3 regions of the Bacillus sp. Marseille-Q1617 genome follow, and region 1 is predicted to be linked to each of the others. Evidence: a T-box and tRNA genes for the amino acid it is inferred to sense, from the RefSeq annotation. Region 1 holds a T-box; the other regions hold tRNA genes.
What was found. A T-box is a leader RNA that pairs with one kind of tRNA and senses whether it is charged. The one in region 1 lies ahead of argS (arginine--tRNA ligase), so its partner is inferred to be a tRNA-Arg.

Region 1 (10,446 bases):
TCGCCAAAGTCTTTGTAATGATCATTTTATTGCATATTTTCTTTTTGGCAGTCCAATACACAGCTGCCGGCACATTGCGCAAACAAAATCCGATCGTGATGATGAAGGGAATGCTGCCCGCATATTTCACAGCACTCGGCACGCAGTCATCCGCTTCCACGATCCCCGTCACACTCGAACGCACGAAAAAGTTAGGTGTCAGGGAACGAATCTCTGATTTTTCGGTGCCGCTGCTGGCAACGATCCATTTATCAGGGAGTACGATCACATTAGTGAGCTGTGCGATGGCGGTCATGTTCATCCAGGGTGAAGCACTGCAGTTCTCGCAGCTGTTCCCATTCATCCTCATGCTCGGCGTTACCATGATTGCTGCACCGGGAGTTCCAGGCGGTGCCGTGATGGCAGCCCTCGGTCTTCTTGAATCCATGCTCGGATTCGGTCCGACGATGACATCACTCATGATCGCTCTTTACCTTGCACAAGACAGTTTCGGAACGGCGTGCAACGTCACAGGTGACGGTGCCATCACTTCCATCGTCGACAAACTGACAAACAAGAAGAAAGCAGCTGTTACAAACGTAAAAGCAAGCTGATATCCAAGGCCCGTCCCGCATCGCTTTAAAGCGATGCGGGACGGGCCTTTTTCGTATGTAACAGGAAACTAACACCCTTCTGTAGAATAAATATGTAAGCCAGAATAAAGGAGTGCGACATCTTGAACTCAACCAATCAAAGGGTAACCCTTAGAAAAATAGAAGAAAGTGATCTCGAATCGCTATGGAATTACATACATAAAGAAGCGTCACCTCAGTGGAAAAAGTGGGACGCCCCCTATTTCGAACACAAACAACTGCCTTTCGAAGAATACAGACGCTCTTTCCTTACCAATATCGATAAAAACAGTGACCACCAGCGGATCATCGAAGTACAAGGTAAAATCATCGGAACCGTAGGCTACTACTGGGAATATGAACCGACAAGGTGGCTCGAAGCGGGCATTATCATTTATGACCCTTCCTATTGGAATGGGGGCTTTGGGACTGAGGCTTTATCCCTGTGGGTCGATCATCTATTTGAAACGAAGGAGATCGGCAGGGTCGGCATCACCACTTGGTCCGGTAATGAGCGGATGATGAGAGCAGCTGAAAAAATCGGCATGAAGCTTGAAGGAAGGATGAGAAAATGCAGATATTACGATGGGATTTATTATGACTCGATCAGGATGGGCATGATCCGGGAAGAATGGGATCAAAAACCAAACCATTAAAAAAGAGGAGGACAATGGTGCCGGCCTCCTCCCTTCTTTATTGATCATCCTTCGAATCGCCAAACCACATCTTCAATTTCTTTCTCGTGAAGAAAACAAGCAGTGAAAGGATGATAAACATTGCTACAGCCACATAGAGATGCATCCGGTCTTCCCCGCTCAATCCGGAACCGAAAAAAACAAATCCGATCGTCCCGGGGATGATCCCGATGGCGGTGGCAGCAATGTAAGGAAAGTAGCGTACTTTTCCGGCACCCGCTATATAACTGACCAGATCAAAATTCAAAAACGGCAGCAAACGGAGAATCAGTATATAAAAGAAGCTATTCTCGGTCATTTTTTCACGGACTGCATTCATTTTGGGAGAGGGCTTTCTCCAAATCGTCATTCCAAGGAAGCTTGAAGCCGCATACGCAACAGTTGCACCTCCAAGTGCTCCGATGAATATGAAAACAATCCCGTTGTAAGGGCCAAATGCCAACCCGGCCGCGATTGAAAAGATGGATGTGGGAAACAGCACCAACGGACGGAACGTTAAGATAAGAATGAAAACGACAGGTGCCCACAATCCAAACGACACGATCCAATCTCTTATGTCGTGCGGTCTTACCTCCCAAAAGCTGCGGCTGACCCAAATAAGGATAAGAAGCAGGGCAAAGAATCCAAGCATCTTGATTATTTCTTTTTTCTTCATTGCCTTACCTCCCATCCTTTTCAGGCGTTTATTTTATCTGCCGAGTGTTTACTTTCTTCCATTGTACTGCCCTCTCCCTATAAAACCAACTCTACCGTTCAATCGGCTATTTTCTGGGTGATTGTTCTTACTTTTATAATAAGGTACAAAGTAGTGAAACTTTTCTGATCTTCTGAAGTCTAATAGAATAGAGGTGATAGGACATGAAGAAGCTGATCATTGCACTGACAGGGGCACTCGTCCTTGGCGGTTTAGCCGGATGCGGAACCTCCCAGGAACCGGAACAAAACGAGACAGAGACAAGCGGCACCCCTGATTCAAATCAATCAGAGAAAGGAATTGTTGCAGGCAGCATGGAACCTTCTTTAATCAAGCAAGAGGAAAAAAACGGCCAGCCCGTCTATGAGTACAAGATTAAAAATCAGACAGAAAAAGAAAAGACCTTTGTGTTTTCGTCCGGTCAAACAATCGACTTCGAAGTAAGAGATAAGGATGGAGCTGTCGTTTACCGGGATTCTGAAAACAAGATGTATACGCAGGCCATTCAAGAAATCACGCTGAAGCAAGGAGAGGAATTTTCCCGGAATCTCGTTCTGCCCAAGCTTGAAAGCGGTTCATACAAACTGACAGTATGGCTGACAGCCAAGGGAGAAAGTCAGTACAAAGTGGTTGAGGACATTCTTGTTCCATAATAAAAAGGATTAATCCAAGTAAAGAAGTTCATTCAACACCTAAGGTTGATGAAGTCCTTTACGCAGATTAATCCTTCTCTTATTCAGGATGGGATATAGGGTAAACTGGCTGTGGCCCCGGATTTCATCCCTATACTTTATTCCCCGCTTTTTCCCCATGTGCCTGCCTAACGGATCGAGGAACTCCAGCTCTTTGTTTTACGATCAAAAACAAGCAAACCATTTGCAGGGGATTTGCTGAATTGTTGATAGTCTTCTATCATTTCATCCATATTGAAATAGTCTCCGATGACCCAGATCGGGATTTCTATCTTCCCTCTGCTTACAATGGCCTTCTCGATGGAAATGATCATCCCTTCTTTTATTTTTTCCTTAAACGAAGTGATGATTTGAGTACCGACATCCGGATACTGCTTTTCCTTTTTCATGCCGAATAACCCTTTTCCGCCTTTGACACTTCCCAACTTCGCCGCTACCGTTGAACCTAATAGTTGATAAAAATCATCAAAGTCGCGGTAATAAATTTTATTAAACCAGCCATCGTCGTGTGAGAGGTAAGCGTATCGGTTATTCAATTTCGAATAAAACGGGGCATCCAGCGGCTGTTTCAGATGACCCATATAGAGCAGCTCTGCAATTTCCTGTCCGTTTAATTCATTGACACCCGCTTCTTCGTCGAAATCGATCCAGCAGAAGTCACCATAGCTGTCCACATTGTCATGAATGATTTTGTTCATTTCTTCCTGTTCAACATATTCAAGATGAGTGTGAATGTTAAAGGCCCCATGCTCATACTGATGTTTGATCAACAGCAGGTTCTTCAGAGGCTGCGGTGTATTCAAAGCAAATTCCTGAAAATTAATCCCGTAGGAAACAACATATTGCCGATCTATATTTTTATGCACATAGATGATATCTTTTGTTTGCTTGTTCTTCAAAAACATTCCCTCCATCTGATTTCCACGATGCGTATCTAATGTATCTATTTTAGCAAAGAAATAAGGATATCGTTCTTTTCTATTTCATTTCAAAATGATGACAAAAGTCGCAGGAAATTGTCGAAAAAAGTCATTTGACAGGAACAGAAACTTATTATGCCTGCCAAACTATATAGGATACAGTTAGAGAGAATGCACATGAGCCTTCACTATAGTGTAGAAATGCTTGTTTTTTACAGATGTGACTATTCTAGCTAAATAGTAGAGGAAATGTTACATTTGAAATCGGGACTTTCTGGTTTGACTTCCAAGAATGGTCATGTAATATATGGAAAAACATTTATTACATACCTTAACAAATTCTTCTTTGTTAACGAACATTCCATATAAGGAGTTGAAAAAGAAGGGAAAACAGGATGGCAGCCAGTAGAAATTTTCCTTCGTTTCTATTAGACTAGGAATGTGAAATCTTACGAAATTCAGGTGAAATGATTATGGAAACTCGCCAGCGTTTTGCTGATAAATTTGACTGGGGTCTTGTCTTTTTATTGATGATGTTCTTTATCGTCAGTGCCCTTGGAATAAGCAGTGCTCAAACCTCAGGTCAATATGGAACAAATTTTGTTATTCGACAAGCTTTTTGGTATGTTGTCGGGGGAATTATTATCGCAGGTGCGTTATTCTTCGATTCAGAACAATATAAGCGCCTTGCCTGGTATATGTACGGCGCGGGGATCCTCCTGCTGCTTGTACTGCTGATTTCACCGGAAAGCATTGCACCATATAGAAATGGAGCCAAAAGCTGGTTCATGCTGGGGCCTCTCGGTTCCATCCAGCCTTCAGAATTCATGAAGACATTTCTGATTCTTGCTCTTGCCCGGGTGATTACGAACCATAATGAAGTCACCACCCGGAAAACATTACAGACAGACTTTCAACTATTATTGAAGATCGGCTTTACCACCCTTGTCCCCCTTGCTTTTATCATGAAGCAGCCAGACCTTGGGACATCCCTTGTTATTTTAGCCATCATGACAGGTATTATCTTAGTTTCAGGGATTACGTGGAAACTGATCGTTCCTATCTATGCCTTTCTCGGAGTGGTCGGGGGCATCCTCTTATCACTCGTGATTTGGGCTCCTGAATTCTTGGAAAAGTACACAGGTTTCGAACCTTATCAATTTGGACGGATTTATGCCTGGCTCGACCCTTATAACTACTCCAAATTGGAAGGGTTCCACTTGATCAACTCCTTGAATGCCATTGGATCCGGACAGATCTTCGGAAAAGGCTATAGCGACGGAGAAGTATATATCCCTGAAAACCACACCGATTTCATCTTCAGTGTCATCGGTGAGGAATATGGATTCATCGGCGCAAGTGTCGTCATCAGCTTATTTTTCCTGTTAATCTACCACTTGACCAAGACAGCCTTGGATACGAAAGAACCTTTCAATGCCTATGTATGCGCAGGAATTATCTCTATGATTACATTCCACGTTTTCCAAAACATCGGAATGACGATTCAATTACTGCCGATCACGGGAATTCCGCTTCCGTTCATTAGTTACGGGGGAAGTTCCTTGATGGGAAATATGCTGGCTCTCGGAATTGTATTCAGTATGAGATTCCATCATAAAACATATATGTTCTCTTCAGAAGATTCTTAACAATAAGTGTTGTATTTATCTCCAATATGTGTAAAATAATATCTAATCATATACAGGATATTCGACGATGAAGAGAGTAATTCTGACGTGGATCCCTATAGCGAGCCAGGGTTGGTGGAAGCCTGGTGTGAAACCCGGAATGAACCGCACTTCTGAGAAGTCTTTCTTGAAAATCATTAGGGAAAGACCGGCTAAAAACCGTTAATCTATAAGCGCCCTTCGGGAAAAAGAGTGGTACCGCGAGCTATAACTCGTCTCTATATTTAATAGAGACGGGCTTTTTTATTTTTTCCTTTGTTAATCACCGCTGTTGATTTCCGTGCAAGACTTCGCTTTCCGCGGGTGACCCGTGAGCCTCCTCGTCGCTCCGCTCCTGCGGGGTCTCACATTGGCCACTTCTCCCGCAGGAGTCTACGTCTTGCACTCCAATCAACAGCTAGAACTAGTTAAACTAACCCTAAACTTTAACAGAACCAATTATTATTCGGAGGTGGAAACGATGGATTTAAAGAAAGTATTAGCCAAAGAAATAAATTTCCAAGTTCTTTCTTCTTGGTCCGAAGAAGAAATTTATACGTTAATCGAAACACCGAAGCATGCCCATCTGGGCGACCTTGCTTTCCCCTGTTTCAGATTAGCAAAGGAATGGAGAAAAGCTCCTGGAGTGATTGCTTCAGAAATAGCCCAGTCACTCCATTCCCCTATGTTTAACAATGTGGAAGCGGTGGGGCCTTATGTGAATGTACGATTTGATCCCATACTCACTGGGAAGGAAATCGTTTCTTCCGTCCTTGAGCAAGGAGTTCATTACGGTTCCCATTCATTCGGGAAAGACAAAACCATTGTATTAGACATGTCATCACCCAACATTGCAAAGCCTTTTTCCATGGGCCACCTCCGCTCCACTGTGATTGGAAATGCGATAGCCAATTTAGCAGAAAAATGCGGGTATGAAACAGTAAAAATCAACTATATCGGTGATTGGGGCACCCAGTTCGGGAAGCTGATCGTTGCATTCAAAAGATGGGGCGATGAGGAGAAGGTAAAAGAAAACCCGATTGCTGAATTGTTTACCCTATATAAAAAATTTCACGAGGAAGCCGTTCAAGACCCTTCCCTCGAAGATGAAGGACGAAAAGCCTTTAAACTTCTCGAAGATGGAGATGAAGAGATCACAACGCTTTGGAGATGGTTCAAAAATGAATCACTCGAAGCATTTAAGACCATCTATTCCCTGCTTGGAGTGGAATTCGATTCATATAATGGTGAAGCTTTCTTTAATGACAAGATGGAAGAAGTCGTTGAACTGCTTGAAAATCACCAACTTCTCGAAACCTCTCAAGGTGCAAAAGTCGTAAGGATGGAAGATGAAACGCTCCCTCCTTGTTTAATCAAAAAAACGGACGGGGCCACCCTCTATGCTACAAGAGACTTGGCAGCCGCCCTATACCGTCAGCGTGAATACTCATTTGATGAAGCACTGTATGTAGTGGGACAGGAACAAACCGTCCACTTCAAACAAGTGAAAGGGGTGCTTGAAAAGCTGGGATTCGATTGGGCAAATGCCATGAAGCACATTCCATTTGGCCTCTACCTGAAGGACGGTAAGAAAATGTCGACTCGTAAAGGCCGCGTCATCTTACTTGAAGAAGTGCTTCAGGAAGCAATCAATATGGCAGGGGAAAACATCAAGAAGAAAAACCCCGATCTTAAAGAGGCAGCAGAAGTTGCACGGGATGTCGGGGTTGGGGCTGTGATCTTCCATGATGTGAAAAATGACCGAATGAACGATATAGAGTTCTCCCTCGAACATATGCTCACCTTCGAAGGAGAAACCGGCCCTTATTTGCAGTACACGCATGCAAGGGCAAAATCGATCTTGAGAAAAGCGGGAGCCCCCTCGCCTTTAGCGTTTGATGGTCTGAACGACTCAGCCAGCTGGGAAGTAATCAAACAGATTAGATTATTTCCTGAAACGGTGGAAAGGTCATGGAAGAACTATTCTCCTTCCATCCTTGCTAAATATCTGCTTGAACTTGCCAAGTCGTTTAACAGCTACTATGGAAATACAAAGATCATCCATGAAGATCCAAAACAAGAATCTCGTTTAACACTTGTCTACATCGTTGCGTCGGTTTTAGCGCAAGGACTGAACATCTTAGGTATCGGCTCGCTCGACGAAATGTAGAAATCCTGAAAATCTTGTCATTATTTCCCGAGAAATGACTTAACTCTTTTTCACTCTCTTTTCAATACGAATCAGCAAAATCACAAAAAACACTAGTACTATACCAACCAAACCAACCATTCCCCACTTCTTTACAGTCACTCCTTCATCCAGTTCCTCTAGAGTGACTTGTTGAGAAGGGGGAATTCCTTTTCCAAGGGACCTTTCTTCCTCTACTTTTACATCCATTGGAAAAGTACCGCTGCATGCTGTAATCAGGTAATTTCCTTTATCCTTATCAGCATAAAATACGTACTCTTTGTTTACTTTAAAATGAAAACCGCAGGAAGATTGATCGGTGTATACATATACAGCGCTCTTATTAGTTCCTTTCCAAATCTCCGTCACTTCAACGGCACCAATGGTAGAGTCTTCCTTTAGGTCCACTACTTTTCCTCTGAATACCGCATCAGCTTCTTCATACAATAGATCGGGGCTTCTATCTGCACATTTGCAGGCTATACCGTTTAAAGGAAAACCGAACAAAAACGCTAAAAGTGCGACTGCAGCAGCAACTCTCTTCATACTTCCTCCCCCATTCTCCCTTGGGATGGTGATCAAACAGATATTTCATGACGCTCCACTTAAAAAATGATATACTTTCTTATGTTATTTAAAACAAGATGACGATTGACTATATTGCAAGATGATAAAGGAGATATCTTATGTCTGAATTACTTCACTCTTTTGAAGCCTGGCTGCTGGATTATGGGATTTGGGGACTTATTCTTGTATCGTTTGCCGATTCATCCTTCTTCCCGATCCCGCCGGATGTTCTATTAATACCACTTGCCATTGCCAACCCGGAAAATGCCCTGCTTTATGCCTTATATACTACCATTGCTTCAGTCATCGGTGCGTTATTTGGCTGGTGGATCGGTAAAAAGCTCGGACGTCCGATATTGGTCTATCTATTCTCTGAACAAAGAATTCAGAAGGTAGAAGAATATTTTATGAAATACGGTCCAATGGCATTGCTGATTGCGGGTCTAACACCCGTTCCTTATAAAATTTTTACCATCTTTGCCGGTGTGTCCGGGGTGAAAATACGAGTTCTTGTCATTTGGTCGATTATCGGACGAGGCATCCGCTTCTTCCTTGAAGGAGCGATCATTTTAGCTCTTGGTGCCAAAGCAAAACCGTTCATCGAAGAAAACTTCACTATGCTCACACTCGCAGCAGGCGGAGTCTTAATACTAGCTTACATCATCTACCTGATCATCAGGAAGAAAAAACATACAGTTTAAACCTCAAAAGCGGAGGCGGATTGCCCAGAGGCGACAAGCATAAGTCAAAAACCCCGGAAAGGCGTTCTTTTGCCTTTTTGGGGTTTTTGACTTATGACCTCGAGCCTCTAGCCGCCGGAGCTGGACGATCAAAAGCGGAGGCGGCTTGCTCAGCCCCGACAAGCATAAGATGAATGGGCCGGGAAGGCGTTCTTTGCCTTCTTGGACCATTTAGCTTATGACCTCGAGGGGCTAGCCGCCGGAGCTGGACGAATCAAAAGCGGAGGCGGCTTGATAAGCCTCCTTCCAAGAAAAAGAGAGTATTGGGCAACCCCAATACTCTCTTATTTATTTCCCCCTACAATCAATCGCAAATGGTGCTTCAGCACTTCCAACGTTTGGTTCTGTTCTTCATAAAGCTCTCCGTCCATATCCACCTTTTCTATATCTTCTAATTGGATGTCTGCCTCAGGAGCCTGGATATGGATAATGTCATTGGAAGGGTCACTTACTTCCCCTGTACTTCTTAGCATGAAAAATTCCTTCAGTAAGGGAAAGCCCGATTTTTTCACCAAGTAAATATCAATCAATCCGTCTTCAAGGTTGATGCTGGCAGGCAGCGGGTTTGTACCGATTGAACGTCCGTTTGCTGCGAGCAGCATCACTACCTCTTCCCTGTATACCTTGCCGTTGGCCGTGATGGTGACATTCAATAACTGAGGATCCTGAATGGATTGAAAAGCACTGATATAATAACTGAGCTTTCCAAGTACATTTTTGGATCCTGTATCGATATTGTCACTAGCTTTTGAGACCAAGCCCGTCCCCCAGAAATTACTGAAATAGCGGTCGCCTGCTTTGACAATATCAATATCCCTTTCATGACGGGATTCAGTGATGGTTTCCACGGCTTGTCTCATATTCATCGGGATGTCCAGGGAGCGTGCAAAGTCGTTACATGTTCCACCGGGAAGGATCGCGAGCGTAGGTTTCACTGAGAGACGTGCTAAACCATTGACCGCCTCATGTACTGTACCGTCTCCTCCCAATACGACGACAAGATCATATTCGTGACCTTTGTCACGGCAGATTTTTTCAGCATCACCTTTGTCTTTTGTCTTATGCACAGTTAACGTATCACAAATATCCAATAGGGGCGCGGTGACTTCCATCAATTGTATTTCCAACTCTCCGCGACCTGCTTTTCCATTACAAACCAATAATATCTTTGAGTAGAAAATAGTCATCACGTCACCAACTTAATAAGAATATTTTTCCGAAAAAAAAGAGGCTGACCCAAAAAGATGAAATGATCACCCTTAAAGGATCAGTCTTTAATGAGCCATTGGTACTAATAAATGAATATCGTTTAGACTTTCGTTATTCTTGGGTCAACCTCTTTATTATGCTGTATTCGATTCTTCTTGTTGAGGAAGGATCGATCGATGCGCTATCCGCAGCCGGCCTTTAATATAGCTTTGACCGTCACAGGCAATATGCGTGTTCTGCATCCGATGGATTTCCATCTCTGCAAACATGGCCAGTGCACGTGAAACCTGGTCCAATGCCATGTTAAGGCTGTGAAGATCAGAAGGTCGATTCCCACTCATACAACGGTATGAAATCTCATCCGCCTTCTTCCTGATTTCCATTAATGTCTGGACATCAAACATCACTCTCTCCATACCTTTCCCTCCTTTTCACTACTATTTAGTATATCGTGAAAAAAAGA
Region 2 (10,446 bases), on a different contig from region 1:
TCTAGCTCTTTCAGCTGCGCAAGCAGGCTTCGGCGTTCCTCACTTTCCTCGATTTCCCCCTTCAATTCCTCCTGGTGGATCGTGTCGGCAAACATTTCCGCTGTATAGTACGCATACACGATGGAAGCACTGTGAGGGCTCCCCTGCAGTTCCAAAGGATACAGAAGGAAAGAATGCCTTTTTACCAATTCGAGGGCATGTTGATATAAGGTTGGATTCCGCTGTGATAATAGGTCTTCAAGCTCTTCTGATACTTCCATAAAAAAGTCTGTTTCAAATACATCCTGCAGGGAGGATGGAGTGACCGGCACCTCTTTATTCAGCTTCGTTATTAAAATCTCCTTATCATATCCATGTTCACGTAATACATTCAGAATCATGGACTGCAGAAAAGGATGAGAATCCCTGTCCCCTAAATAAGAAAGGAGCTCAGGCAGATAAGGACGGATATTTTGATGGACCAACTGAGCTGCAATCAGGGTCTGTTCCTCGAGGCTCTTATCTCTCAAGATGGAAGTCACCGGACTGTCAGCAGTTCTTTTCGTCTCGATATCGGGTTCTTTTCCATCTCTTACCTTTTCACTGAAGTGCAGAAGCTTCTTGAAATGCTCTTCCTTTTCAATGGGCACCTCTTTTTCGTCAAAAAGTGCGTGTATCGTATCAATCACGTCTTGATGCTGATGAAGCTGGATGAGGATCATCAGGTACATATCGACCACCTCGAAATACTCCCCGATCCCTTCAAGAAGCATTTCTTTGCAGATGACTTTTGCTTCATCATATTGTTTATTTTCATAAAGGGAAAGTACCAACGCCGTGTTGATATCAGGATTCTTCGGATCCATTTCATACGCTTGAGTCAAAAGGTCGGCCGATTCCTGAATATCGCCGTTTTCAAGGGACTGAACCCCTTTTTCAAGGAGCCTCTCCTTCAATCCCGGAAATTGCAGGATCTTTCCTTTTTCCTCATTGTTTTTCTTTGTCATGTTTTGTCCCCGCCTATACGTATTAAAGATGGTAATAGTGTAGCATGAGAGGTTGGAGAAAACAAAGATTATAAGGAGCCGCTCTATACTTCAATAATATGAAGAACGAAAAAAAGCCTGCCGATTGGCAGACTCGATGTATGTAGGTTCAATGGCGTCCCAGGAGAGATTCGAACTCCCGACCTACAGTTTAGGAAACTGTTGCTCTATCCTGCTGAGCTACTGGGACATAGTCTATTAAACAGGATAACTCAGTGTCTGTAAGTTATCAAGCAATATATTTATAAAAAAGAATACTCCCACAGGCTGATTATTAAAATTCATTGGTAAGAGTTCAATGTCAGAAGCACCTTTTGAGTCGCTGGCTGTGATCGGTACTATATCTTCACTGCTACAAGTTAGACATTTGTATTTTCTATGGAATATCACGATAATCCAAAGCATAATGAATATGTTCTTTTTGATTATTCTTCGGGACATCCACCCTTAAAGTCAGTGATTTCAGAAAGGATTTCGGGTCAAAGTAATAGCATTCATCTGTTTGAGGACAATATATACAATAGATATCAATCTCGTCTTTATTAACTTCTTTAGATTTAACACCTTTAGCAGTTGAATAATTAGAGCGAAATCTCACTTCCAGTGTCCCTTTACTATTAAGGTCTCTGTATTTCACTTGAACCCTTTTAAACACCCCACCTTTATAGACAACGATGTCGAACGGTGCATGTTCAGTTGCGGGATTAAGGATCATATATCCTTTTTGAAATAAGTCAACTTGAGCCTTTAATATCCCTAAATCCCCTTTGTCTTTTGTGTGATGGTTCATCATTAATCACCTCACAGAAGATTTTGGCATCTTCGGTATTAGCTTTTGCATAACTTGTTGTCCATTCTAATTCTACAGGTTTCTGTTTCCCTAATAAAGCTCAAATATTTGAAAGCTTCTGGGACATTATCTAATTTCAAACTTTTTGTTTTCTTCTTAATTAAAAAGGATTGCATTATACAAATTTAAAAAGGGATACCGGCACATTTTAATTATCTGTGTCAGTATCCCTTATCTGTTCAAAACCCTGTTAAACCAAGGTATGTATGTAATGATAATGGCGTCCCAGGAGAGATTCGAACTCCCGACCGACGGCTTAGCTTACCACTATGACTTTCGGCACCAGCTTGGAGTCGCTGTTTGTGGTCTGGACTATATCTTCACCGTTTCAGGTGCGACACGTGTAGTCTCTACGGAACCTCACGATGCTATAAGCATAATACAGAATTTCTACCGTTATACCATTCGAAATTCTTTCACCAGTTGGTCGTAAGTTTCCTCGGTATTACCATCAGCATTACCTGTTAAGGCTTCACCGATATAGTGTCGTCCACTCTATAGGTTTCTGTTTCCCTAATAGAGGCTCCTATACTTGAAGGCCGTTGCTCTATCCTGCTGAGCTACTGGGACATGTTTTGTTAAGGACAATATTTATTATATTCACATAGCATAAAGAAGTCAATACATTTTCAAAAAAAGTTTTCTAGAATACTGTTAACCTGATCGCTAACTTCTCTACCAATTTATTATATCCTTTGTCTTCCTGTTTGAAAAGCAAAAGAACCCTCTAAATAGAAGGTTCTTTAAATGATCGTTCATATGCATTTAAAATCAATTTCTAAAGCGTGAACTCCTGCTCCTCAACCACTTCATGATCATGAGCCAAAAACTGCACCTTGACCATCTCTTCCGAAGCCTCCACCAAAGCATATGTCCGCTCCTGTCTTCCACGGGGCAGCAAAATGCTTCCTGGATTTAAAAACAGCGTCCCGCCCGCCATTTCCGCTCCGAGTGTATGCGAATGTCCGAAGAAGACAAATTTAGCACCGGCTTCCTCTGCTCTGTAGCGAAGTTTCATCAATGACATTTTGATGCCGTACAAATGGCCGTGTGTAATGATAATGGTGTCTCCATCTAATTCTTCTATCAAATCATCCGGTAGACGGGCATCCATATCACAGTTTCCGCGAACCGCTAAATAGTTTGACAGTGCTTCATCATCGGCACTTAGTTCTGAGTCACCGCAATGGATCATCGCGTTTACTTCACCATCATATTTCTCAGCCAGTTCTGTAATTTCCTTTTTCGAACCGTGGCTGTCGCTGACAACTAAAAGCTTCATGATTTCCTCACCCTCTTAAACGAAATCTGTAATCATTGCTCCCAATTTTTTCAGAGCGCTGCCCCGGTGACTGATGCTGCTCTTTTCTTCCGGTGAGAGTTCCGCCATCGATTTCCCAAGGGATGGAACAAAGAAAATCGGATCATAACCAAATCCATTTGTCCCTCGTCTTTCCTGAAGGATCTGTCCTTCACAGGTGCCGTTTACTGTGCGTGTTTCCACTTCTGGACCTGCAATGGCAAGTACACAGTGAAACCTTGCGCTCCTGTCGCCATTAGGAACATCTTTCAATTCCCCGAGCACCTTGTCTATGTTGGCTTCATCGCTTTTTTCTTCCCCGGCATAACGGGCGGAATAAACTCCCGGCCTGCCATCCAGTGCATCAATTGCCAAACCTGAATCGTCAGCAATCACCAGTACACCCAATTCTTTCGCTACTGTTTCAGCTTTCAATATGGCATTTTCCTCAAAAGTCGTTCCCGTTTCTTCAACATCCTCTATATGAGGCAAGTCTAGTAATGTTTGTACCTCATATCCATAGGGAGCAAACATATTTTGAAATTCCTTTGCTTTTCCCTTGTTTTTTGTCGCAATAATTACACTTCTAGTCATAACTGTGTCATCCCTTTATCGAATTCTTTGCGCCAATTCGCCAAGCGCACTTTTTTGCATTTCGAATAGTTCCTGGATTCCAACTTGACCCAGCTCCAGCATTTCATGCAGCTGGTTCATGGTGAAAGTAGCTTCTTCTCCTGTTCCCTGGAGTTCTACAAATTCCCCTTCTCCGGTCATGATGATATTCATATCCACCAGGGCTTTACTGTCTTCAATATAATTAAGGTCGAGCACCGAGCCGTGATCCTCTATGATACCTACGCTCGTTGCAGCTAAATAGCTCTTAAGGGGAAAACGTGAAATTTTCTTATTATCCTGTAATTTTCCAAGTGCCAGGGCCATTGCCACAAAGGCTCCTGTAATGGACGCGGTCCTTGTACCGCCGTCCGCCTGAATGACATCACAATCGATCCAGATCGTACGCTCCCCAATGGCGTCCAAGTCAACAACCGCGCGTAAAGCACGTCCGATCAAACGTTGGATTTCCATCGTTCTGCCGGAAATCTTCCCTTTGGAAGATTCACGGATATTTCTTGTTTCGGTGGCTCTCGGCAGCATGGAATACTCTGCTGTGATCCATCCTTTACCGCTATTTCTCATAAAAGGAGGTACGCGTTCTTCGATACTTGCGTTACAAATCACTTTTGTATTTCCTACCGTGATCAGCACAGACCCTTCCGGATGCATGACATATCCTGTTTCGATCTTCACTTCACGCAATTGATTCTTTTCTCTTCCATCAGCTCTCATATTTTATCCTCCTGTTATACTCGTTTTCATTCATATGTAAATTGTCCATCTCAAAAAGAGAAGAGGCGGCATCAGCCAACCTCTTTTTCATGATTCTATAATAGTATATCAAAAAATGATCATTTAAAAACTAATTGCATTCACATTTTCGGGACGAGTGACAGGTTCTGTGACCGGTTCTCCGTCTTTGCTTACTGTGGTGGCTTCACCATTTACCAGAACTGACACACCTTTGATCCCTTTTTGTTCCGTCAAGGATAGAACCAGTGAATTCAGCATATGCTCGGAAACCATTTTTTCTTCCAGGCTTCCATACACGGCTTCATTAAAATTGAGGGTAACAGTCCCGTCTTTCAGAGATGGGTCTTCCAATAGTTCCGCTCCGGTAAAGTCACTGGCAAGGGACGTACCGTATCCAGGTCCCTCGATAAGTTCCTGTACGACCGCTTTCACTTCATCCGCTTCGTTTGAACTTACCCTTTTTGTTACAGGCACATAGTACGTCGAAGAATCCGTCTGCGACACATAATAGACCGTTACCGGTTTTGTACTGGTTGGGTCGGCCACTCCGCTAGCATCGACGTTGATACCCATTTTTCTGGATAAGCCGGATTCGTCGATCGGCGTGCCGTTAACCGGCATTTCCGTTAACGGATAGCCGTTTACACGCAGCTCCACTTTTTCGACCGAATCGAATTGAGTCAGCGTCCATGTGACCGATTGAAGGATTTTCTGTTCATCTTCAGGCTGATAATTATTGAATTCTGGTGAGAAGTCAGCGATAGCTTTTCCATCTTGGATGTTGACTGTGACTTGGGTATCGGCCGGCAGGACTGCTCTGAATCCATTTGGAAGGACATTCTGAACAGGGCCGTTAACCACCAGATACTCAAGCGCTTGTTTGGCGACACTTTCATTATTCGGAAGAGGTAACGATTGGGAAACCACATAGCCATTCTTGTCGATCAAATAAAGCTCTGTCATCACTGTTTTTTCTACAGCTTCATCATTGCTTGCCGTCTCTTTACCTTCTTCGTTCTTTGCCGTATCCAGTTTTTCACCTTCTTTTAAATGTGAAACTTCCTGCGGCGGATCGATCTTTTCTTTATCCCCAAAACTCAACAGTCCGCAACCTGAAAGATATACTGAAGATGCTAACACCGTTACAGCAATTGACACTTTCGCTTTTTTTGACATCGCGAAACCTCCTAAAAGACAGTTTGTACTACATGTATACGAGCCTTGGCTATGAAATAGACCGAAACTTTTTAGAAAAGCAGACAAACTTTTTCAGGAAGAAATAAAAAACCATCCAGCCAAGACACTCAGTCTTGAAGCCGGATGGTTTCAGCATGGACTTTCCCTATATTCAGCCAATCAGAGGCGATTTGTGAAAATAAGAATGATGATCCTGTAGTAAAGAATCTGTGCTCTGGCACTCTGACTCCGCGGTATAGGAGGTTGTAATAGTCCAGGATCGTACTGATTTCCCTGGCAGTCTCATCGCCGGAGCTGATGACACTGACCTCACTCCCCATGAAAGCCTGTATTTTTGACTGCAGCAGCGGATAGTGGGTGCAGCCCAGGATCAGTGTATCGATGTCTGTTTCTTTCATGGAAGCAAGCGTCTCCTTTACGATCGAATCAGCCGTAGCGCTGTTATACTCCCCGCTTTCAACCAAAGGGACAAACTTAGGACAGGCCAAGGGACTTACTTCCAAGCTTCCATGCAGCGAATGCAGCGCTTCTTCGTACGCACCGCTGTTTATCGTCCCGACGGTCCCGAGCACTCCGATTTTCTTATTATACGTATGCTTGATCGCAGCTCTGGCTCCCGGGTGGATTACACCTATGACCGGGATATCCAATTGAGTCTGGATTTCATCCAGCACGACTGCGGTCGCCGTGTTGCAGGCGATGATAAGCATTTTCATATCATATTGTAAGAGATACTCCGTCATTTGCCACGTGAATTTCTTCACTTCCCCGGCTGACCGGGGGCCGTATGGACATCTTGCGGTATCACCAAGATAATAGATCGTTTCTTTTGGTAATTGGCGCATGACTTCTTTTGCCACCGTCAATCCGCCAACACCGGAATCAATGATGCCAATTGGTTGAATCACATTATTCCCTCACTCTGGTTTCATTTCTTGATGGAGTTTAGCTAAATTACTTTTCAATCCGAGTACCTCTTCTTCTGAAAAATCCCCGAGGACACTCTGCAAATAATTTTGCCTTTTTTCAATAACTTCTTCAATAATTCTTTCGCCCTCTTTTAACATATGAATGCGGACGACCCGTCTGTCATTTTCATCTTTGACCCTTTCAACCAATTCATTTTTCTCCATGCGGTCTACAAGATCCGTCGTCGTGCTGCACGCGAGATACATTTTATTGGAAAGGTCCCCGATCGTCATGTCTCCATATTCAAATAACCATTGAAGAGCAATGAACTGAGGAGGGGTAAGTGTATATTGACTAAGGATCTCGCGTCCCTTTTGTTTAATGATGGAAGATATGTATCTTAAGTCTTTTTCAATATCCGCTACCACCTGCAGATCGGATTTCAGCTGGACTTCTTCTTTATTCATATAATAATTCTCCTTTGACTGACTAGTACTTATTTAATATCATCACTTATCATGAAGTGAACGTTATCTGTTTCTTGTTATTTTCGCAACTCGACCTACTAGCATTTTCTCCTTTTTCAAGGGAAATTTCAAGAAAAGTTCAGTAATAGGTTCAATATACCAAGCAAACTAAAAGAGACTGACTCTTAATGGCACAATAACGGTTTGTGATAACCGGTAAATTGTTCTTAAGAATCAGTCCCTTACTTTAAAGCTTGAGTTCCCCCATGCGAAGAAGCTCTACAACTGCCTGTGAGCGCCCCTTCACTCCAAGCTTTTGCATGGCGTTGGAAATATGATTTCGAACTGTTTTCTCGCTGATGAATAAATCACTTGCTATCTCTTTCGTTGTTTTATCTTGGACTAACAGTTCGAATACTTCTTTTTCTCTCTTTGTGAGCAACGGTTTGTGTGTAAAATCATTGTCCTTCAATTATGGTAACCCTCCTTGCCTTCGCCAGCTTTAAACCGCGGGGATGGGTATTGTCGGTCGTCAGAATATCATATGTGAAGGTACGGTTTAGAGTGACATAGAGAAGAAGTAAATTAAAAAATAGGCAGTGATTCATTCACACACGATTTAAGATGATGGGGACATGACTGAAGGACAGTCAAATTTCTTTCTCATCTCTTCTGTCCAAGGAACACCTTTACCCGTCTTACGTGAAATCTGTACCATCGTTCCTCTGCCAACGAAGCAGACATCTTGCTTTTCATTTACGCCCATATAATGCAGATCAACTGAAGAATTACCCACACTGGCTGCTTTGACAAATACATTCAGTCGTTCGCCGAAGTATACTTGTTTCATGAAGTCGCACTGCAGATCTGCTACAACCGGAATCGTATCATGATCAGGGCTTACCCAATCCTGCATGAATCCTTTGTATTTAAAAAAGTCGGTTCTCGCTTCCTCAAAATATGTAAATGGAATCGTGTTATTCAAATGTCCAAACATATCCGTCTCGGAAAAACGAACCTTTACCTCTATGGAGAAATGAAATTCTTTTTGCCATGTGTCTATATCTTTAATGTATGTAATATGTTTCAAAATGGGTCCTCCTTATGAGCAGTTTTTAAATGAATGAATATTCATTCTTTTTTGTTTATTATAATTGTTTTTTCTCGATTTAGAAACCGTTAAGCTCGAAAAACTTCTCAATGGGTTGATCCATTTATACCGCTTATTGATTTCCGTGCAAGGCTTCGCTTTCCGCGTGGTTAGCGGAGAGCCGCCTGAAATGAACGAAACCGTCAAGATACTCACTCCACTCTGATTTTGGATTTGTTTTTAGGCAACCCTAAATAGAGAAGCTTATCTCGACTTCTAAACTTATTTGATTCCATTCATCACCGCTATTGATTTCCGTGCAAAACTTCGCTTTCCGCGGGCGGTTGGTGAGCCTCCTCGCGGAAAGCAAATGCCTGCAGCGGAAAGAAACGGTCTGAGATTTCGAACAGACTATATTAAAGACCTGTTTAATTTAAACGAAAGAAAAAAGCACTTCCCCGAAGGAAAGTGCTTTTGTTATTAGTCTACCATATGGTCGCTTCCGAAGAAGTTTTTGAACATTTGGAAGGATGTTTCGCGGTTCAGTGCTGCGATTGATGTTGTCAAAGGGATACCTTTTGGACAAGATTGCACGCAGTTTTGTGAGTTACCGCAGTTGGCAAGACCTCCGTCTCCCATGATCGATTCCAGACGTTCGTCTTTGTTCATGGCACCTGTTGGATGCGCATTGAAAAGACGGACTTGGGAAAGCGGGGCAGGCCCGATGAAATCGGATTTGCTGTTTACGTTAGGGCATGCTTCCAAGCATACACCGCACGTCATGCATTTGGATAATTCATACGCCCATTGACGTTTCTTCTCCGGCATACGCGGACCAGGTCCCAGATCGTATGTGCCGTCGATTGGAATCCAAGCCTTTACCTTTTTCAGGCTGTCAAACATCCGGCTGCGGTCGACCTGCAAGTCGCGCACGACCGGGAATGTCTTCATAGGCGCCAGGCGGATCGGCTGTTCAAGCTGATCGACAAGAGCCGTACAAGATTGTCTCGGCTTCCCGTTAATGACCATTGAACAAGCACCGCAGACTTCCTCGAGGCAGTTCATGTCCCAGTTGATCGGCGTAGTCGCTTCCCCTTTTGCATTGACAGGGTTACGGCGGATTTCCATAAGAGCGGAAATCACGTTCATATTCGGACGATGAGCTAAATCAAACTCTTCTTCATAAGGGGCTGTTTCCGGGCTGTCTTGACGAGTAATGATAAAACGGACTCTTTTATTTTCACTCATCATTTATTTCCCCCTTTACTCTTAGAATAGTCGCGCTTACGAGGTGCGATCATGGATGTATCGACATCTTCATAATGGAATTCAGGTGAATTCGTGGATGCGTTATATTTTGCCATAGTCGTTTTCAGGAACTCCTCATCGTTACGATCAGGGAATTCCGGCTTATAATGTGCGCCGCGGCTTTCATTACGGTTAAGTGCCCCAATCGTGATGACACGCGCAAGCTGCAGCATATTCCACAGCTGACGGGTAAACATAGCCCCTTGGTTACTCCATTTAGCCGTATCATTGATATTGATATTTTTATAGCGCTCCATCAGCTCAACAATTTTGGCATCTGTTTCTTTCAGCTTGTCATTATGACGTACAACCGTTACGTTATCTGTCATCCATTCACCAAGCTCTTTGTGGATCACGTATGCATTTTCAGTACCATTCATGGACATGATGTTATTCCACTTTTCTTCTTCTTGCTTAACATAGCGGTCGAATACAGAAGAAGGTACGCTTTCGACTGATTTCTCAAGTCCGGAAATATACTTCACAGCGTTAGGGCCTGCAACCATACCTCCATAAATTGCTGATAGTAAGGAGTTAGCCCCCAAACGGTTTGCACCATGCTGGGAATAATCGCACTCACCAGCTGCAAACAGACCAGGTATATTAGTCATTTGATCGTAATCAACCCATAGTCCACCCATTGAATAGTGAACGGCAGGGAAAATTTTCATCGGTACTTTACGCGGGTCATCACCCATGAATTTTTCATAGATTTCAATGATTCCGCCAAGTTTGATGTCAAGTTCTTTGGAATCTTTATGAGATAAATCAAGGTATACCATGTTCTCACCATTGATACCAAGCTTCTGATTTACGCAGACGTCGAAGATTTCACGCGTTGCGATATCACGAGGTACCAGGTTTCCATATGCCGGATACTTTTCTTCAAGGAAGTACCAAGGCTTACCATCTTTATACGTCCATACCCGTCC
Region 3 (10,446 bases), on a different contig from region 1:
TCAACATCTTTGATTGATTTCTTATTCATCGTAAAAGGCCTCCTTTTGTGTTTCTTTTCATAATGAAAAGAAAATTCAGTATAGGAACAAGAAAAAGGGGAGTGGGGAATCTTCCCCGCTCCCCTTCATCCCTTTCCATTATAGATGGTGGGACAAAATTTATCCATCCTCACCCTGCTGATAATGTCAATTTACTTTAATGACGGATTAAAGACCTTTAGAAGCGATGTAATCAACAAGGTCAACCACACGGTTAGAGTATCCGCTCTCGTTATCATACCAAGAGATTACTTTTACCATGTTGTCTTCCATTACCATAGTTGATAATGCATCGATTGTTGAAGAAGCAGGGCTTCCGTTATAGTCAGTTGATACTAATGGCTCTTCGCTGTAAGCAAGAACTCCTTTAAGATCGCCTTCAGCAGCTTCTTTGAATGCCGCGTTCACTTCTTCAGCCGTTACGTTCTTGTCTAGTTCTGCAACTAAGTCAACAAGAGAAACGTTTGGAGTTGGAACACGTACTGCTCCACCGTTCAGTTTACCTTTTAATTCAGGCAGCACTAGTGATACAGCTTTTGCAGCACCCGTAGTTGTAGGGATGATGTTTTCAGCTGCCGCACGAGCACGACGGTAATCTTTATGCGGAAGATCAAGGATTTGCTGATCGTTTGTGTAAGAGTGGATTGTTGTCATCATTCCACGCTTGATTCCGAACTTGTCGTTAAGAACTTTCGCGAATGGCGCTAAGCAGTTTGTCGTACAAGATGCGTTAGAGATGACGTTGTGGTTCTCTGCATCGTACTTGTCTTCGTTAACACCCATAACAACTGTGATGTCTTCATCTGTTGCAGGAGCGGAGATGATGACTTTCTTCGCACCAGCTTCAAGGTGTTTCGCAGCGTCAGCACGCTTAGTGAAGCGGCCAGTAGATTCAACTACCACTTCTACACCAAGGTCTCCCCAGCCAAGTTGAGCAGGGTCGCGCTCTGCAAGTACTTTTACTTTTTTATCGCCGATAACAAGTGTGTCACCGTCAACAGTTACTTTCTCCTGAAGAGTTCCGTGAACTGTATCATATTGTAAAAGGTGAGCAAGCATGTTTGCATCAGTCAAGTCGTTGACTGCCACTACCTCTACGTTATCGTTTTTAAGTGCTGCACGGAATACGTTACGTCCGATACGTCCAAATCCGTTAATACCAATTTTCGTTGCCATAATATTATTTCCTCCTTTAGTGTGTGTAAGGATGATTTTTTTATATTTCAAAAGGCCTCAGCCTTTTAAAAGCTCTTTCGCTGCTCCTTCATCGGTGATCAGGATTGTTGAAGAGGGAGCACTTTTCAGATATGCCCGAATCGCTTTTGCTTTCGAGCTGCCGCCAGCGACGGCAAATACATGTTTGATGTTCTTCAAATCTTCAAGCTGGAGTCCAATGGTCGGCACTTTATGTACCACTTCCCCCGACTCATTGAAATAATAGCCGAATGCTTCGCCGACCGCGTTCCCTGCAGTGATTTTTTCAAAATCAGCCGGTGGCGTCTTTCGCCTTTCTGCCATTGTAATAGCATCTCCAATTCCATGAAGAACCATGTTTGCTGATTGAATTAAATTTAAGACCTCTTTAATCATCGGTTCCTTTAAAAAGGACTTGTAAACTTCTTTACTGACCTGATCGGGAACATAAAGAACGCGGTGCCGCATTCCGGTATGCTCTGCCATCTTCGCGCAGATCGTGTTGGCCTGGTTCTTCACATCTTCACCGATTCCGCCCCGCGCAGGAACAAACAAGGTGTCGGATCCGGAAAAGTCGGGTGTCAGCATTTCTGCGACAGCTGCCATGGTCGAACCGCCGGTCACAGCGATGATATTATTCCCCTCAAGGCGCTGTTTCATACTAAAAGCTGACGCACGCCCCAATTCTTCTTTTACCCACGGAGACTCATCACTATTCCCCGGAACGATGACAATTTCATTAAGATTGAGTAAAGACTGTAATCTTTCCTCCATGTCATTGATTCCCGAAATCTCTCTCATCATATTTTCGATTCGTTCCAGCAGCTTCATGCCGTCTTCGGTCATGATCATTCCGGAAGTCTTGATCGAGATGAGATCCTGATTCTTAAGGAATTCCACTTCACTTCTCAACACCCGTTCCGTCAGTCCAAGGTTCTGCGCGAGACTCCTGCGGCCGACCGGCTGTAAGAATTGAATCGAACGGAGAATCTGATGCCTTTTTTGCATAACTTCAAGCAGGTCGGGTAATAATCGCTTTTGTATATCAATAATGGATTCCATCGGTAAAAGCTCCTTACATGGAAGTGAGTGACTGCCACTTTATAGTAATTCCACAAGGGAAGTGCCACTAAACGTGCGCTTTCCATTGCGGGATACTGTCAAACGAATGCGGCTTATGTTCGCTGGACTATAAAAGTCCCACATAGACATATTATGTCCCACTGCCTCCAAAAAAAATTCATCCCTGCTTTCAACGTTCATTCTATCAGTATGGAAATCGCATTTCAACTAGAAACTACTGAGTTTTTCATGTAAACGCTTGCTAAGTGTAAAATAGTCAATTTGCCCGTACTGGATGATTTCTCCGTCATATTCCACCACCGGGATCATCAATCCGAAACGTTCCGTCAGTTCGTCACTCTGGTCGATATCCTTTTCGATGATGTCGAATTTCAGGTCGTCCTGGACGAGTTTAAGATTCAGTTTCGCGTCGGTGCAGAGGTGGCATTGGTTTCTGGTGTAGAAGATGACTGGGTTCATTGGGGTTGTCCTCCGTTTAGTGATTTTGCCAGATTTTATACATTGTACCTGGTACAATTCAGGGTGTTTGTACCAGGTACAACTGATAATACTATATATGCCGGTTTGGTGGAAATGGTGTGGGCGTTGTACCAGTTTCCATCATTATTTATCATTCATACCGCTTCCTCATTGTCGAAGAAGATATCCCGAGCTGATCCCGATATTTTGCGATGGTCCTGCGCGAGACGTCGTATCCTTTATCAATCAGCATGTTGACGATTTTCTGATCGGACAGCGGTTTCTTCTTATCTTCTTCGTCCACCAGGCGCTGGATTTCATTTTTGATCGTCGTGGAGGAAGCTGCCCCGCTGTCTTCTGAATGGAGCGACTTGATGGCGGCACTGAAGAAGTACTTCATTTCAAAGATGCCATAAGGCGTTTGCATATACTTCCCTTTCACCGCACGGCTGATCGTGGATTCATGGACTCCGGCTTCTTCGGCTACTTCTTTTAATGTAAGGGGCTGAAGGCCGGCCGGTCCATCCAGGAAGAAGGATTTCTGCTTTTCGACGATCAATTTCCCTACTTTTACAATGGTCTGTTTGCGCTGCTGCAAGCTTTGCAGCAGCCAATGGAATTCCTGTTCTTTCTCCCTTAGATAACTGCCGACTTCCTTATCGGAATGATGCTCAAGAAAAACCTTGTACTCATCATTATAGATCACTTTGAGTGTTGTACCGTCAAATAATGAGACGGTAACCGTCTTGTCGTCCAACACGTTCACTACTAATTCCGGTGCGATATAATGAGACGGCCCGTCGCTGTATAGGGCGCCCGGACGCGGATTGCATTGCTTGATGAGATCAGCGGCTTTCTGAATGTCTTTCAGTTCCACATTTAATTCTTTCGCCATTCCCTTCCACTTTTTCGCCGCAAAATCATCAAAATGATCCTCCACGATTGTCAGGGCCAATCCCGAAGATCGCTTTCTTCTTAGTTGGAGGGAAATGCACTCCTGCAGGGAACGTGCTCCAATTCCGGCAGGTTCCAATTCCTGCAGCATGCCTATATAGTGTTCCAGCTGAGACAATGGCAGATGGTTCCGGGAGAGGAAATTCTCCGTCTCGATTTGCAAGTATCCGTTATCATCCAAGCTGTAAAACAGTTCTTTCATGACTTTCAAGTCTATTTTAGAAAGCGATTTCAAATCTAGTTGAAGAAAAAGATGTTCATCAAGCGTATTCTTCGAGACTGATAGAAACTCTGTGAAATCTATCGGATCTTTGCCTTTATTTTGATACGACTCTCCTCGATCGGGAATGTCCATGACGGGGTCTTCTAATTGTATGAGGGGATTCTCCAATGCTTTCGTTTCAAGGAAAGCATTCAGTTCCATCGTGGAATATTGGAGGAGGGTGATGGCTTGAGAGAGCTGTTGTGTCATTTGAAGCTTCATTTGCTGTTTTTGCCATAATCCTGTGTTCAAATTCATCCTTCTAACCTCCTCCCTTCATTTTACATGAAAACGGGGCTTTCGTTAATGGGAATTGTTTGGAAGACTGGTTGTTTTATAGAATTCTATGAATTTAGTAGGAGGAAGATACCTTTTAATCATGCGCGTATAACTAACATTGACGGTTCCTTTGTGCTCCAGGCACTTGCTTTCCGCGGGGAGGAAGTTGAGCGGTGATACAACTGAAGACAAAAAAATACCGCAGCGTTATAAAAACGCTGCGGTATTTTGGTACGCCCTCGGAGGGAATCGAACCCCCATTTTAAGAACCGGAATCTTACGTGCTATCCGTTGCACCACGAGGGCATGTAGTTGGTTGTGAAAAACTATCGTACGAAAGTATATTATAAGGTACTTTTTTCAGGATTGCAATACGTTTTCTCTGTTTAAAAAAGGAATGGATGGGTATGATGTAGAAAGGATTACATAGTGTAAGAATCGCTGATGCGTCAGGTTTGACCTTTATTGACCAACAGTGTATGATTACAGTACAAAGTGAATATGTATTAAATACAAATAAAAAAGTGTACTTTAAGGAGGAACGAAGGATGAACTTAATTCCTACAGTTATTGAACAAACGAACCGCGGCGAGCGCGCATACGACATCTATTCTCGTCTGTTGAAGGACCGTGTCATCATGCTTGGAAGCGCCATCGATGATAATGTGGCGAACTCCATTGTAGCACAACTTCTATTCCTGGAGTCTGAAAATCCGGAGAAAGATATCTCCATCTACATCAACTCTCCTGGCGGAAGCATCACGGCAGGTATGGCAATCTATGATACGATCCAATACATCAAGCCTGATGTACAGACGATCTGTATCGGTATGGCCGCTTCAATGGGAGCATTCCTTCTTGCAGCAGGTGCTGAAGGCAAGCGTCTTGCCCTTCCAAATGCAGAAGTGATGATCCATCAGCCGCTTGGCGGAGCACAAGGTCAGGCGACGGAAATCGAGATCGCTGCAAAGCGCATCCTATTCCTTCGTGAAAAACTGAACCAGATCCTTGCAGACCGCACTGGCCAGCCTCTTGAAGTCATCGCAAAAGATACGGACCGCGACAACTTCATGACTGCTGAACGTGCGAAAGAATACGGTTTGATCGACCGCATCATCACTCGCAATGAAATGAATACAAAATAATACTCTTTTGAAGAGTCTGCCCCGTCGGCTTTGGCCGCCGGGGTTTTTTCATGAAAACCAAAGGCCCGTCCCTCGCTGCGCTAATGCGTTAACGCAGTCTGGGACGGGCCTTCAAGTGGTTATTCGTCTTTAAACGGTATGAGCACTTCCCCATTCCTCCCGCTTTTCAGGAGCAGATGCAGGATGGTTTTTGATAGTTCACTTGGATGATAGGGTTTCACAAGGTAATCGACTGCCCCCAGTGTGATGCCTTTTTCTTTTTCGTCCAGTGCGGAAGAAATGATGATCGGGATGTCACACAGCTCTTTATTTGCTTTTAGGGTTTGAAGGACGTCCCAGCCCGACAAGGCTCCTTCGAGCATGATATCCAGGACGATGGCATCCGGTCTATGCTCATGGATTTTTTCAATCGCGTCTTCTCCGGATTTCGCGTGCTGCACCTGGAATCCGCTGCCGGAAAGCTCTGTCGTCAATAACGATGCGAGATTGATGTCATCTTCTATGACAGTGATCGTCATGCCGTCCCCGCTTGATTCTTCCTCCTTGAAGGTTTGCAGCGTCACCATCGGCAGACTGATGGTGAATGTGCTTCCCTTCCCGATTTCAGAAGCGACCCTGATACTGCCGTCATGATTCTCGATGATTTCCTTCACGATCGTCAGACCCAGTCCTGTGCCGCCAATTCTTCTGCGGTCTGAATTATCGACCCTGTAGAATTTCGTGAACAACTTAGGAAAGGCATCATCCGGGATACCGAGTCCTTCATCGATGATATTGATGAACACCTTATCCTGTTTTTCATAAACGCGTGCCGTGATATTCCCTCCGTCAGGAGAATACTTGATGGCATTGCTGATCAGGTTCGTAAAGGCCTGGGATAATTTATCTTTATCGCCGAGCACCATCGTACAATCCGTATCTTTCTCAATCGTGAATGTATGATGGGGGACATTGATCTTTTGGGTATTGATGACATTTTGAATGATCGGGACGATGTCTTCGTACCGTTTATCAAAGGTCTGCCTGCCGGACTCCATTCTCTGGACATCGAGAAAATCATTGATAAGCGAGGTCAATCGTTTCGCTTCCTGATAGATGGTTGTCAGATACTTCTTCGTTCTTTCGGGCTTCAAGTCTCTGGTCAGCATCAATTCAGTGAAGCCGAGGACACTTGATAACGGCGTTCGAAGTTCATGGCTGACGGTGGAGACGAATTCCGATTTCATCTGATCCACTTCAAATTCTTTTGTGATGTCGCGGTGCACGAAGATGGTCCCGACTTTCTCATCACCTCGGTATAGGGCCTCCGAGTATACCTGGTAGACGGTCCTTCCATCTTGGAGATGGTACGTATGGAGGTGTCTGCCGGCTTTTTCCCCTTCAATGACCATTTCATAATATCGGTTCAGCCCTTTTTCATTTTCAACTTGATCTAAAAGTGCTCTTTTCCACTCTGGATACGGAGCCTGCTGCAGGGCGCACAGCTCACCTTTGATGATTTTTGATAATTTCGTATTCATCAGCATGCTGTTCCCGTCGTTATCGACAAGCTGGATGCCTTCCTGGATGTTATTCAGGATATCCTGATTCATATGACGGTCTTTTTCCGACTCTTCAAACAGATGGATTTTTTGAAGGGAGATGGAAACCTGTTTGCTGAGACTCCTGTATTCTTTGAGTTCCTCTGAGTTAAAATCTTGGCCGAAACGGCTGAAGACCATGATGGCTTCGACTTCTTTATTCAATGATAAAATCGGGATGAAAAGATCATAGGAATACATCGTTTCAAGATGGTAGCCCTTTTCTGCCTCTATAAGCTCACGTTTAATCGAAAAAGGCTCCTTCTTCTGAAATAAACGCTGATGCAGTCCGTTATACATATAATTTACAAACTGCCCCACTCCCGTTTCAGATATCCCGCATGATGCACGCGACTTCTGCTCATCCAGGAGGACTATCATGCCTCGCGAGGCATCCATGACGTCGCACATCGTGTCTACAATACTATCAAGCACTTCCTGCTTGTTGAGGGAACGGGAAATCCCGTTTATGAATTCATTGCGCCGCTCGAGCTGCTGCTCGCGAAGTTTGGCAACCGTAAGCAGATGCTCAAGCTTCGACTGCTGTGACTCAAGCTCATCCTGCTGGGCGACCAGCTCCTCATTCTGGGCCAGCAGATCTTCTTCCTTCAATTGAATTCGATGGATCATTTTTTCAAATGCCCGCGAAACCTTCCCGATTTCGTCCTTGCGATTGTTTTCAAAAGACCAGCGCTGGTATGTTTCATCCTCGGCAATCTGTTCGGCTGCCGTTGCAACCTGATTGAGTGGTGACCCAATCTGTTTGGCAAGCATCCTCATGATCCTCATCAATACCAGCAGCATAAGGAAAATGAATAGAACAAAGGCTCCCTGGCTGAGAGATTCCTTGCGTTTCACCTCTTCATATGCCTCATCACTCTTTTCCTCTAGCGAATCCTTATAATCATTCATCTGGTTTTGAAATGTGTCAACAGTGGCGGTTCCGCCGTCAGCCGATGCTTTTTTTACCGCTTCAATGTCCCCGTTATCGTAATTTAAAATGGCATTTGCGACGATTTGCCTGAAATAGTAATCAGAGAATTCTTCTACATCCTTGATGAAGGATTGATCATCCGGTTCGATCGCAAGCGTCCTGAATTTCTCGATGATATTCTCGATGACGATTTCCTGCCGGTAGATGCTTTCTTTCAGCTCCAGCCTCCCAAATGCAATGTAGCCCCGGGCATCAAAGAATGCTTTGCTGAATGCCCTGTTCAGCTGTTCAGCCACTGCTTCTTTTTCATTGAGTTTTTCCCGTTCCGCTTGATATTCATCCGTAATGTATTGATTGTAAAGAAACAAACAGGCTGCCCCGATCAGGAAAATGAGGATGAAGCTGCTCATCACGCCGATGAATTGATTCCGCAGACTTGTTTGGAAAAATCCCTTAATCCTCTTCATTCAGGATATCCTCGATCCGCTGAACCAGTTCCATCGGACTGTATGGTTTCGCAATAAAATAATCTGCACCGGACTGCAATACGCGTTCTTTATCCGCCTGCTGGCTTTTCGCCGATACCATCATGATCTTCACGTCCTTTTTCTCCGGGATGTTCCGTACCTTTTCGATGACTTCAAGTCCGGTATATAAAGGCATCATATAGTCGAGGAGGATCAGGTCATAGTCATTTTCCATGATGCTCGTGATGGCTTCCCGGCCATCCGCTGCTTCATGGAGCTCATGCCCTTCATCCTCCAGTGTATCGACGACCAGCATCCTCAACACTTCTTCATCTTCGGCAATTAAGATTTTCGCCATGGTTTAGTCCTCTCCTTCATCAAAAGCCTTCTTCATTTCGTAATATGACTGTTTCAATCTTTCATGAAATGCAGGCTGGTCCCAGGTTTCCCACGAGTAATGATAATATCCAGCCGGATTCAGGTTGTTTGCTCTTTGTTTTGGATAGGAAAATGTGTGATTTCCATCCGTTTCGTATAGACCGATGTTGATGCCATCAATTGTCCTTGTCGAATCCAGCCCGTTTTTCCACACATCTCCCATCGCCTCTTTCTGGCTTGGATCCTTGATATTCAGAAGCTGCCAAGGTATCCGTATTTCATAGCTGTCCTTTGAAGGGCTGACACTGATGTCTGTGAGAGAGTCGTAATCCGGATCATCCGGATTTGCCGTCCCGAATGTCAATGTGCCAGTTTCATAGGATTCAAACGGGATCACCCTCCCGTCTATATTTAATTCTTTATTCAACGTAAGCCGGATCGGATGAAAATTTCCATTATCTTTCTTGGCCGCATACTCCTCGCGCGGAATCATGTCGAGGACTTCACCGTAATGATAATAAAACGTATCATAGTAGCTATCCACTAATAGCCGGGCCTTTTCCACTCCTTGAATATGGAGGGCAAAGTCCACGCCGGATGTTTTCACATCAGCATCCCCGGGGAGTGAAGACTGTCCCTGCGCATCCACTGTATCAAATAAAAGATAGGTGTCTTTCCGTTCAGTGATCTCATCGGTATCCACCCTCACATACAAGTAGCGTTCATCACTTGTGACATACATCGAGCGGCTGCCGTCCGTAAATGCAGGATCCACTCCCTTCAGCTGCCAATCCCCTGTGCGTCCGTCCACATGGATCCTCGATGTTTCGTCCGGGCCGGGGTCGAAGCTCAAAAGCCCGAACTGCTGCTCATTCGTCTGGGCATTCGACCAGTACGGACGTCTATCAGGATTGTCATAGTCCATTGTGTTCCATGTTCGCTTGAACCACTCGTCCTGCCAGGTGAAGACAAGTCCGCCTGCCGCTCCCTCTTCCACCATATCTTCGAATAATCGGCGGTTGATCTCGCCTTGCTCTTTTTCTGAATGATGTCCCTGATCCCATCCGTATACGTTTCGGTGAGTATGGCCGCGTGAGCCCGGGACACCGAATTCCGCTACCAACAGCGGCATGGAATGGGCCTTCTTCATGTCATTCAGATAACCGGCATAATTATTTTTCTCACCGCGGTGATCGACATAATTGACGTACTCCGGTTCATAATTAAGGAAATCCGGATAATATGGATAGATATGATAGGAGGCAAACAGACCTGTATGCAGATTACCGGTACCCTTCATGACATTAGGGTCCACCGAGACCAAGTCTTCTTTTTCTGATGGTTCGCTTGGATGATGGAGCAGATCTGTCGTCACCCAGTTCGTGAAACTGACAGGGCGCTGCCACTTGTAAGTTTCCGTTTCATAAGCAATTCCTTCATTCATCATTTCTGCAAGCCATATTTCAAACGGTTCTGCCTCTTCCGTAGACAAGTACTCACCTTGGAAGTCTTCCAAGCCTTTATGTTTTTCATTTGTTGAAAGAACGACTTCAGGATCCCACTCCACCCCGAAGATCCAGCCGAGCACATATGGAGAAATATCATAGGTGTAAGCCCCGGATGCGTGGCCCTTTCTTGCAGGAAGCTCTGCTTGCCCGTGGACCAGGTCGAT

Region 2: it encodes a tRNA-Arg, which carries the amino acid that the T-box ahead of argS (arginine--tRNA ligase) is inferred to sense. The anticodon was not compared.
Region 3: it encodes a tRNA-Arg, which carries the amino acid that the T-box ahead of argS (arginine--tRNA ligase) is inferred to sense. The anticodon was not compared.

What each region holds. Positions count from the first base shown of each region.
Region 1 is NZ_CAHJXM010000001.1:115,012-125,457, reverse strand. Features, by position in the region: gene HWX64_RS00705 (dicarboxylate/amino acid:cation symporter) at 1-593, shown strand, start outside; gene HWX64_RS00700 (GNAT family N-acetyltransferase) at 716-1,267, shown strand; gene HWX64_RS00695 (TVP38/TMEM64 family protein) at 1,305-1,961, opposite strand; gene HWX64_RS00690 (BsuPI-related putative proteinase inhibitor) at 2,165-2,653, shown strand; gene HWX64_RS00685 (hypothetical protein) at 2,821-3,597, opposite strand; gene HWX64_RS00680 (FtsW/RodA/SpoVE family cell cycle protein) at 4,086-5,261, shown strand; T-box leader at 5,317-5,523, shown strand; gene argS (arginine--tRNA ligase) at 5,761-7,449, shown strand; gene HWX64_RS00670 (hypothetical protein) at 7,489-8,013, opposite strand; gene HWX64_RS00665 (YqaA family protein) at 8,154-8,735, shown strand; gene HWX64_RS00660 (diacylglycerol kinase family protein) at 9,059-9,961, opposite strand; gene HWX64_RS00655 (hypothetical protein) at 10,118-10,399, opposite strand.
Region 2 is NZ_CAHJXM010000003.1:58,547-68,992, reverse strand. Features, by position in the region: gene HWX64_RS17580 (tetratricopeptide repeat protein) at 1-986, opposite strand, end outside; tRNA gene HWX64_RS17575 (tRNA-Arg) at 1,139-1,215, opposite strand; gene HWX64_RS17570 (group I intron-associated PD-(D/E)XK endonuclease) at 1,402-1,815, opposite strand; gene HWX64_RS17565 (metallophosphoesterase family protein) at 2,654-3,157, opposite strand; gene HWX64_RS17560 (XTP/dITP diphosphatase) at 3,173-3,769, opposite strand; gene rph (ribonuclease PH) at 3,785-4,522, opposite strand; gene HWX64_RS17550 (GerMN domain-containing protein) at 4,646-5,719, opposite strand; gene racE (glutamate racemase) at 5,848-6,648, opposite strand; gene HWX64_RS17540 (MarR family winged helix-turn-helix transcriptional regulator) at 6,658-7,116, opposite strand; gene HWX64_RS17535 (response regulator transcription factor) at 7,364-7,588, opposite strand; gene HWX64_RS17530 (thioesterase family protein) at 7,736-8,206, opposite strand; gene sdhB (succinate dehydrogenase iron-sulfur subunit) at 8,687-9,454, opposite strand; gene sdhA (succinate dehydrogenase flavoprotein subunit) at 9,454-10,446, opposite strand, start outside.
Region 3 is NZ_CAHJXM010000002.1:707,041-717,486, reverse strand. Features, by position in the region: gene pgk (phosphoglycerate kinase) at 1-29, opposite strand, end outside; gene gap (type I glyceraldehyde-3-phosphate dehydrogenase) at 208-1,215, opposite strand; gene HWX64_RS14940 (sugar-binding transcriptional regulator) at 1,273-2,295, opposite strand; gene HWX64_RS14935 (glutaredoxin family protein) at 2,524-2,775, opposite strand; gene rpoN (RNA polymerase factor sigma-54) at 2,927-4,249, opposite strand; tRNA gene HWX64_RS14925 (tRNA-Arg) at 4,505-4,576, opposite strand; gene clpP (ATP-dependent Clp endopeptidase proteolytic subunit ClpP) at 4,819-5,415, shown strand; gene HWX64_RS14915 (ATP-binding protein) at 5,535-8,396, opposite strand; gene HWX64_RS14910 (response regulator transcription factor) at 8,383-8,754, opposite strand; gene HWX64_RS14905 (hypothetical protein) at 8,758-10,446, opposite strand, start outside.